DNA from 2 places in the Paenibacillus sp. 01T442 genome. Region 1 is predicted to be linked to the other one. Evidence: riboswitches for the same ligand, from Rfam matches in the RefSeq annotation. Region 1 holds a riboswitch; the other holds the start of a gene.
What was found. Region 1 has a riboswitch for cyclic di-AMP ahead of AC1DLM_RS13480 (hypothetical protein). Riboswitches for the same ligand answer to the same signal wherever they lie in the genome.
Positions count from the first base shown of each region.

Region 1 (4,994 bases):
CAGTCTTGATACGTTATGTAAAGAGCAAGGTATTCTACTCATCGTCGATGATGTACAGATGGGTTGTGGAAGAACGGGAACTTTCTTCAGCTTCGAAGAGGCAGGAATTAAACCGGATATTATCTGTCTGTCCAAGTCCATCGGTGGTTATGGTTTGCCAATGGCGTTGACACTGATTCGACCTGAACTGGATATTTGGGAACCTGGTGAACATAACGGTACTTTCCGAGGCAACAATTTGGCCTTCATTACAGCCTCGGAAGCGCTTCGGTATTGGGAGAATGAGCAATTCTCGACGAGTATTATGGAGAAAGGCAAGCTGCTGAATATCCGTCTGCAAGAAATGGTAGCCTCTTACCCACAATTAAAAGGGAAGGTCAGAGGAAGAGGACTTATGCAAGGTATTGTCTTCGAAATTAGTGGCGTAGCAGAGAGAATATCCGAACGTGCCTTCTCGAAGGGACTGATCATGGAAACCTCTGGAACCGACAGTGAGGTTGCCAAAATTATGCCGCCGTTAATCATTGATGAAGCAGGCTTAGTCCAAGGATTGGACATTTTACGAGAAAGTATGGAAGAAATTGCTGCAGAATTAAAGTTGACAAGTAAACAGGCATAGGAGGAGCAGGACATGATTGTAAGACAATTAGCCGAAAGAGTCGGCACTGAATTCCATGTAGATACAGAAACTTGGTATAGTACACGATTGCTTGTGAAAAGTGACCAGGTAGGCTTCTCTTTGCACGATACGACGATTAAAGCCGGTACTGAAACAGAGATATGGTACAAACATCATGTTGAAGCCGTGTACTGTATTCAAGGAGACGGTGAGATTGAAGTCCTCGAAAGCAAAGAGATTTATCCCATTTCCGCAGGAACCCTCTATGTCTTAAACGGTCATGAGAAACATCTGCTGCGCGGTAGAACGGATATGCGTATGATTTGTGTGTTTAATCCGCCTACAACAGGCCGAGAAGTTCATGATGCTGAAGGGACATACCCGTTAGACCCAATCTAATAAGGAGAGTGGCAATCCATGTTAACATCCAAGGGGCAAATTACGGTGAATCGATCGAGCATGCAAGACAGCTATCCATCAAGAATCTATCAGGAGCCAAAGCTACTGGAGCGGCAGGATCTGGTGGTTTATAACCCTACAATTAATCAGACAGAAATTAGTAAGGACCAGCTTACATTTTACGAGGAAAATGGTTATTTGTTTTTGGAATCCTTTTTTACCGAGGAACAGGTTCAATTCTGGAAGCAAGAGCTAGCAAGACTTTGGGAGCAAAGCAAAGAAGTGCAGAAGCCTGAAGTGATCAGAGAACCAGGGAATGATGAAATTAGATCTATATTCGCTGTGCATCGGGATGACGAAGTGTTCAAACAAATGGCTTCGGATCCACGTATACAAGATATCGTTAATCAAATTCTGGGTAGCCAAACCTATATCCATCAATCCAGAATTAATTTTAAACAAGGATTTACAGGTAAAGAGTTTTATTGGCATTCGGATTTTGAAACTTGGCATGTGGAAGATGGGATGCCGAGAATGCGAGCGCTTAGCTGTTCAATTGCGTTAGAAGATAATCATGCCAATAACGGTCCCCTTATGGTTATACCTGGCTCACATCGTACGTTTGTTTCCTGTGTCGGGGAAACGCCGGATGAGAATTATAAATCCTCGCTTCGCCGTCAAGAATATGGGGTTCCTGACCAAGAGAGTCTAAAACAGCTTGCCAAACAAGGCGGTATTGTTGCACCTACGGGTAAAGCTGGCTCCATCCTCCTATTCGATTGTAATTTAATGCACGGTTCAAATAGTAATATTACCCCAGATCCGCGCAGCAATGTTTTCATTGTATATAATAGTATGCTGAATAAACTCAATGCTCCTTACTCAGGTAAGGGACCTAGACCAGATTTTATCGCTGAACGCTTATCATGACATGATGTTTAAGGATCTTCCTAGTGAGGTCCTCATCGGTAATCAAAGAGGTGAAGCGGTGTGTTAGCAATATTAAGCAGCATTCTAGGCATTCAAATCGTGTATGTTTCTTGTTTCACACTCCGTATGATCCTGACTTTAAAAGGGGAGAAATATACAGCCGCTGCGATTAGCATGATAGAAGAGAACGATTGGTTTTGGAAGTATTGGCACGAAGAAAAAATGAAAAGTTTTTATACGCCTGCATTCGCAACGTGGATTCGAAAGCGTTTATTATTACGCTTGAACCAAAGAGCTTGCATGGTGGCTTCTGGTTGAAAATGATTCGGAAATAAGCAGGCATGGGTAAGCGCTGAGTCTTGCACGAGGCAAGAGCGGGGGAACCAAGTAAGCAGGTGTATGGCAGCATGCACAGTTGGGGTGAATCTCAGATGTATTGAGTAGGGCTATTCTCAGGTCCGAATCCGACAGCTAACTTCGTAAGCGTAATTGTGTAGAGGTAACGAGGAGGAGTGTGGCTTAAAGGCTAATTTTCGTTGCCTCTCAAAGGGGGAAAAGTAAAATGAAAAACAAGGAAGAATCCAATTCATCTGAGTATGTACTGGTCAATGCTCCGAACCGAGCGGGAAAAGATTTCATTCATCTATTACGTTCAAAAGGCATTCAATATTATGCACTCACGAACAATAAGTATGGAAAGAAAAAGCTGGAAGCTATGGGTGTGGATTCGATTATTATGGTTGACACCGAAGATGCCGCGACTTGGGTGCTCCCTGATATCCAAATAAGTAAAGTTTATTTATTTGAAATTAGTTTTAATCTATGCAGCAGGTATATTCAAATTTGTAAAGAGTGGGGCTCTGAGTCGATACACGTTGTAACAAAAGGGGATAAGTCAAGGAGTGCATATAGAGGCCTGGGTGCTAACCAATTTACGTACATAAACACGAACAATGAGGTATCATCTCTTTTGCCTTAAAGGTAGGTCGATACATTTCCTAAGTTGTTTATGGAAACTTGTAGAGTTTAAATAGAAGAGAGTAAAAAGTAAGAGCTCATCAAACCACAACTATGTGTTTAAAGCTGTGGTTTGATGGGCTATATTTTGTTTCGGATCAGATGAAATGGCATTTTAATGCATTATATTTCCTAATTAGGTAATGATTAATATAAAATAGTATATAGGGATGGTTATAAAAATGGTTTTGTATATTTCAATTGTTATTATTTTGGCTTTTGTTTTATGGGGAGCTCTTGCCCCTAATAAGCTGGCTGATTCCGCGACTTCACTCTTCGACTTTTCGATTAATAATTTTGGATGGTTTTTCTTAATTTCAACGTTTGGTATCTTACTCTTTGCTTTCTATCTTGCGTTTAGTAAGTACGGAAGGATTAAACTGGGAAAAGATGAAGATGAGCCTGAATATTCAACAGCATCTTGGTTCGCTATGTTGTTTAGTGCTGGAATGGGGATTGGGCTTGTTTTTTGGGGGGTGTCTGAGCCATTATCCCATTTTTTATCCCCTCCTGAAGGAGCTTCTGTAGCATCCATAGAAGCTGCACGACTAGCCATGCGTTATTCCTTTTTCCATTGGGGAGTTCATCCATGGGCAATCTACACCATCATTTCGCTAGCCTTAGCTTACTTTCAATTCCGGAAAGGTAAGAGGGGGCTAATTAGCGCCGTCTTTTCACCCATTCTTGGCAAGATATCAGAGGGATGGGTTGGAGGTGTGATAGATACACTTGCCATCATTGCTACTGTATTTGGTGTTGCCACCTCGCTTGGTTTAGGTGCACTTCAGATTAATGGCGGATTAAATCATATGTTCGGTATTTCAATAAGTCCATTTGTTCAAGTGGTCATTATTGCAGTGGTTACGGTTTTATTCTTGCTCTCGGCCACGACAGGCTTGGACAAAGGGATCCGAATATTGAGCAATACCAATTTAATTATAGCCGTCTTGCTAATGACTTTCGTATTTGTAGTTGGCCCTACCTCCTTCATTCTGGATTTATTTACTTCTACTTTAGGGGGATATTTGCAAAATATTGTGTACATGAGCCTACGAATGACTCCGTTTACACAGGGAACCTGGGTTGGTGTCTGGACGTTATTTTATTGGGCATGGTGGATAGCTTGGGGTCCTTTTGTCGGTACTTTTATTGCACGTGTTTCCAAAGGCAGAACAATCAAGGAGTTTGTATTAGGTGTTCTCTTGATCCCAAGTTTATTTAGCTTCGTTTGGTTTTCTGTATTCGGAGGAACAGGGTTGCACTTAGAGTTGTTTGATCATTATCCGATTGCGGCCGCGGCTGAAAAGGATGTTACATCTGCTTTATTTTTAACACTAGAGCAGCTGCCTATGGGGGGGATTATTGCTTTTATTGCCACCTTATTGATTATTACGTTTTTTGTTACATCTGCTGACTCAGCCACTTTTGTTTTGGGCATGCTCTCAACCAAAGGTAATCCAAACCCGTCGAATAAAGTGAAAATTGTGTGGGGAGTTCTTCAGTCATCTATTGCTATAGTTCTTCTAATTAGCGGTGGCTTAAGTGGTTTACAGACAGCATCCATTGTAGCAGCTCTTCCATTTGCGATCATCATTATCGGGATGTGTGTTTCCTTAATCGTTTCCCTAAGGCAGGAGGAAAGGACGATGAGAAGTAGAGAACAGAGTCGTATGAAGAAAATTGACGAGCTATTAATGGGAAGAGAGTCATAACGGAATATGTATGGTTGCATAAATGATACAACAGTCCATGCAATATTCCACCCTTGACCATATAGAACTTTTTGGAATAGAACACATTTATGATTCAAGTGAATAGCCTATAATAAAAAGTTCGTAGTTGTTAGGCGGCTAAATAGAAGGGAGTGGTTATTATGATTAATATAAATTTCATGAAGACAACCGCTACGATGCCATGGTGAAATCATTTGTTAACGGGTATATCAATATCAATCACGTTTCTAGAGATTCAAATGTTAATATTGGTGATGCCTCCTGTATCTTTATCGAAAGTAATACCATAATCCATG
Region 1 is NZ_JBFTPF010000013.1:95,019-100,012, forward strand. Features, by position in the region: gene ectB (diaminobutyrate--2-oxoglutarate transaminase) at 1-619, shown strand, start outside; gene AC1DLM_RS13465 (ectoine synthase) at 632-1,018, shown strand; gene thpD (ectoine hydroxylase) at 1,037-1,948, shown strand; partial or broken gene AC1DLM_RS13475 (DUF2179 domain-containing protein) at 2,009-2,283, shown strand; cyclic di-AMP (ydaO/yuaA leader) riboswitch at 2,289-2,449, shown strand; gene AC1DLM_RS13480 (hypothetical protein) at 2,511-2,927, shown strand; gene AC1DLM_RS13485 (glycine betaine uptake BCCT transporter) at 3,148-4,677, shown strand.

Region 2 (4,994 bases), on a different contig from region 1:
TCTTTTTTGCATAGCTTCTGTATAGAATCGAGCTTCCTATCGTTATAAGCGCAACCACCGCCATCCCCCAGATGAGGTTGTCAAAAGCACGTTCAAGCGGCAGGGCTTTCTGCCAGACCAGTGCGCTCCCCGAGAGCGCAACGGCGAACGCGCCACTAAAAAATTGCAGCAATTGGAACAAGCCCATGCCCGAGCCGATGCGATCTGTGGTCAATTGCCGGGAGAGCTCATTGGATACAGCGCTGGAAAGTGTCGTAAAGCTGATGCTGACTAGGATGTAGAGTGCAGCAATCCAGTAAGAGGAATAGCTTGCAGTCAGGGCAAGCCCTACGGTTGAAACTAGCATCAACCATGGTACGTAGCGGAGTAACGCCGTATTCCCATAGCGGTCAATGATGCGACCCACACGGTTGGAGACGAGCATAGCCAACAAAGCGCCAGGGAAGAGCAATAGTCCCGAAGTAAGCGGAGCTAAACCGAAAACCCGCGCAAGCATCTGTGGCGCAAGGAACAAGAAGCCAAAGCTGATCATATAGGAAAACACGCCGATTGCGCTGAGCGCCATATAGGGTCTGTCGCCGAATAGGGCAGGCTGCACGAACGGTTGTGAGGCTCGGCGAATGCGCAGAGTGAATAGGGCAATCGCAATGACGCCTGCTAGGAGTGCGATCAGACTCTTAGACGTAAGGAAGAGCAGCAACCCCGTCGTCCCAATCCCGAGGAGCAGAGCACCGATGAAATCGAACGAGCCGCTTTCTGGTTTTTCTTTTGGCAGCAGGATGAGAAAGATAGGAATAAGCAGCAGCGTGACCGCTGTAATGACGAACAGGAAATGCCAGCCCAAATACTGAACGATGGATCCCCCTGCGACGGGGCCTAGTCCCAAGCCAAGTGAAGCTGCGGAAAGGATGAGCGACATGGCTCTGCCTCTACGAGACAACGGAATGTAGCGGGTTACGAGTACGATACCAAGCGAAGGGATCGCACCTGCGCCGGATGCTTGAATCAACCGCGTAAACAGCAACAGTCCGAAGCTGTCCGTGAACAACCCTAGAATGGAGGCGCCGCCTAGCGAGAGCAGGGCAATGACGTAAAGCCTGCGAATAGGCACGAAGTCGGACAAGCGGCTGTAGGTGATCGATGCGATGGCGAAAATGATTGAATACCCCGTAACAATCCACGATGCCGTTGAAGGACTGAGCTCGAATTGTACGGAAATTTTGGGCAGAGCCAGATTGAACATCATCGTGTTCATGATGACAAGTACAATCGTAAAACAGAGCAACCATGAGACAGGCGTTTCTCGTAAGCGGCCAGGCATCTCAGGTTGAGCATGTGTTGTTCCTTGAGCTGAAGAGGTTGCGTTGTCTGACATGGTACACCTTCCGATCTAAACTATAATATATTTTGTGACAGTTTATCATGGCGGGTAGGGTGTGTCAATGAATTGGCCTGTATTAAATCAGTAAAGGGTTGAATATTTATACATATAATTGTATTATCATTCATAAAACACATGGAGGAATACGATGGGACACGTGATAAGAAAAGTGGAAATTGAAGATTTGGAGGTATTAACAGAGTTGATGTATGTCTATATTGTAGGCTTTTATAAGAAGCCACAGCCGTTAAGAACTGATATTCATCGACTGATTAGTAACTTGCTTCAGGAACAAGGCGGTATACAGTTTGTTGTCGACCAAGAGGGAGAGCTCGTAGGCTTTGCGACCCTGTATTTTTCTTGGAGTACGATGAAGGCAAATCCCATTACGATCATGAATGACCTCTTCCTTCTCGAGTCTTACCGGGGGACCGCAGCAGAAGAAGACTTGTTCCAGAAGTGCCAAATCTACTCCAAGGAAAACGGCTATGCCTTCATGTCATGGATCACCGCGCCTGACAATCATCGTGCACAACAGTTTTTTGACAAAATGGGCGGAACTCGCGTGGATTGGGTGAATTACACGATTATTTAAAGGAAGCGGTTCATCCAACAGAATGTTCGCACGAACCAGTAACTTTGACGGACTGAAACCTTGTTAATAAGTTAAAATACCCTGATTACCTACGAGAATGGAAGATAATCAACGAATCAGGTAATTGTAAGCGAATTATCGGGTGAAACGTGAGGTCGGAGAGTGCTTTTTACGTTTTTTCCCTCCTTTACTATGTTGGTAGAAGAGAGTAGTATTCAACACGTACATGAACAGTTGAATATTTCGCTTAATTTTCTTTTAAGAAAAGCGGGGGAACCACGAGTAACATGGGGTGAATAACGGTACGGATTCAGTACCTTTTAGGGCAGATTTCTCGCGGCCCGAACCCGGCAGCTAACCTCGTAAGCGAACGTGAGAAAGGAGAACGTGTGTTCAAAACACAAGGTCGATCCTTGTGTTTTTTTGCGTCCATTTTTCAAAAATATAGTATTGATATGGCTTTAATTGGAGGAACAACGGCGAAATGACAAGTGATTCATTGAAAAAAATTGTGTTCGGTAAGCCGCTAAAGTCGAGTGAGATTGAGTCGGAGAAAATGCCTGTCTGGAAAGCCCTCCCTATCTTGTCGTCAGATGCCTTATCATCCGTATCGTATGGGACGGAGCAAATTCTGTTAGAGCTCGCGACAGTGGGGGTTGCAGCTTTTGCCTTCTCATTGCCGATTGCGGTTTCGATTATTGCTTTGATTCTACTGCTCGTGTTGAGCTATAGACAAGTGATCGAAGCGTACCCGATGGGCGGCGGCGCCTATATGGTGACGAAAGAAAATTTAGGCATGGTGTGGGGACGTCTTACCGGTGTCTCTCTGCTAATCGACTATACCTTAACCGTAGCCGTTTCGATATCGGCTGGTGTCCAGGCGATTACCTCGGCATTTCCATCGGCTGTACCGTACATTGTTCCGCTGACCATCTTACTGGTTTGGATTATGGTCTGGCTGAACTTGCGAGGTACTTCCGAATCAGGAACGGTATTCGCGATTCCAACGTACTTTTTTATTCTTTGTATCCTTTTGTTAGTGGGTAAAGGTATTTTCGATTTACTGACAGGATCTATGAATACACATGCGATCGAATTCGCACCAAGCGCAGCAACGAACTCATTAACCTTGTTCGTACTTCTCAAAGCGTTCTCGTCCGGTTGTTCAGCTGTAACGGGGATCGAAGCGATCTCCGATGCCGTGCCGCATTTTAGAACGCCATCTGTCAAAAATGCCAAACGAACACTCCTCTCACTAGGCGGTCTGTTGGCCATCGTGTTCGGTGGTGTAACGCTGATTGCCTTAGGGTATGGGGTGGCACCGGATCATAACGGTCATACATCGGTTCTTTCGATGGTAACGGAGCAAGCCTTTGGCCGAGGTGTGATGTACTACGCGACGCAAATCGCGACAATGCTAATCTTGGTGCTCGCTGCGAATACAAGCTTCAATGGCTTCCCGATCTTGGCGTCCATCATGGCCCAAGACAAAAACTTCCCGCGCATGTTCTCCTTCCGTGGGGATCGGCTTTCGTATCACTATGGCATTATTACGCTAGGCGTATTAGCCAGCCTGTTATTGATTGGCTTTAAAGGTAAAACCGATGCACTTATTCCGCTTTATGCGATTGGCGTATTTTTATCTTTTACACTTGCTCAGACGGGGTTGGTTCGTAAATGGCTCAAAGAGCGGGTATCTGGCTGGATCGGGAAGTTGATCATTAACGGCCTGGGTGGTATTGTCTCCCTTGCGGTTCTTATCATTTTCTCCGTTACCAAATTTAGCGAGGGTGCTTGGATTGTCATTATCATTACACCGATCCTCCTCTGGCTCATTACGAAAATTAGTCACCATTACGACGACGTAGCCAAACAGCTGCGGATTGATATCACACAAGACCGTGTGTGTACCAAAGAGCCGGTCATTATCGTACCTGTGGCTGGGATTCACAAAGCGGTAGAGCAGACCCTGAACTATGCCAAATCGCTCTCGCCTAACGTCATCGCGTTCTATGTCTCCTTCTCGGATGAGGACGAAGAATCGATGCAGGAGAAGTGGCAGATCTGGGATCCAGGTGTTCGACTCGTAGTGTTCAAATCACGCTACAGAACGATTCTGAAGCCGCTGGCTGAATTCATTGATCGCATCGACACGCATATGTCGGAGAAGCAGTCGATCATGGTTATTCTCCCGCAATTCATGCCGAAGAAATGGTGGCACCGTCTGCTCCATAATCAATCTGCGGCGCGGATTCGTTCGAAGCTTCAAGCCGATAAGGATATCGTTGTTGCAACAGTGCCGTATCATTTACATCAATAGAAGTGTACAATAATAGGGAGAACTTGTAGACGAGGTGACCTTATTATGGTGAAAAAGAAAGCAAAGATTACGCCAGCTGCGGCTAGCGTGCAAGATAAACCTGCAACGCTGAAGGATCTGCTGCGTCCGGAAATACTGGAAGGGCTCAAAGCCCAGGCTGACGCGATGAAAGCGGAAGAGCAAGCGAAGAAGGATGCAGAAAGAGCCAGGGTAGAGGCTGCTCGCAAGGCGGAAGAGAAACGTCTTGAGAACGATTTTGCCTATCAGCTGGAGAAAAGTAAATTAGACTGGCGGAAACATAAATGAGGGGGCGCACGATGTGCCTCCTTTTCTTTATAAGTGCGATGGTAGCGTTTGCAGGATGTGAGGTGGAGCAGCGTGCTGCAGAAGTGGAAACGGTGATTGATTCTACATCTACATCTATAGGAACACCAACATCAACACCAACACCAACACCAACACCAACACCAACATCAACACCAACATCAACATCAACACCAACATCAACATCAACACCAACACCAACACCAACACCAACGCTTGCACCAACAGCCGCACCTCCTGTCCCAACCTTCACGTCAGTGGAACAATCATTGATCGCTCGTTATGCTTCTGTGATACCAACGAAGTGGGGGGAGCGTGTCCCTGGTGTGAAAACACGCTTACATACGAAGGACAAAGTGATTGCTCTTACCTTT
Region 2 is NZ_JBFTPF010000004.1:150,048-155,041, forward strand. Features, by position in the region: gene AC1DLM_RS06185 (MFS transporter) at 1-1,375, opposite strand, end outside; gene AC1DLM_RS06190 (N-acetyltransferase family protein) at 1,530-1,976, shown strand; cyclic di-AMP (ydaO/yuaA leader) riboswitch at 2,211-2,360, shown strand; gene AC1DLM_RS06195 (APC family permease) at 2,461-4,296, shown strand; gene AC1DLM_RS06200 (YqkE family protein) at 4,342-4,602, shown strand; gene AC1DLM_RS06205 (polysaccharide deacetylase family protein) at 4,614-4,994, shown strand, end outside.
Region 2: it holds a riboswitch for cyclic di-AMP, as region 1 does, so the genes downstream of both, AC1DLM_RS06195 (APC family permease) here and AC1DLM_RS13480 (hypothetical protein) in region 1, are expected to answer to the same signal.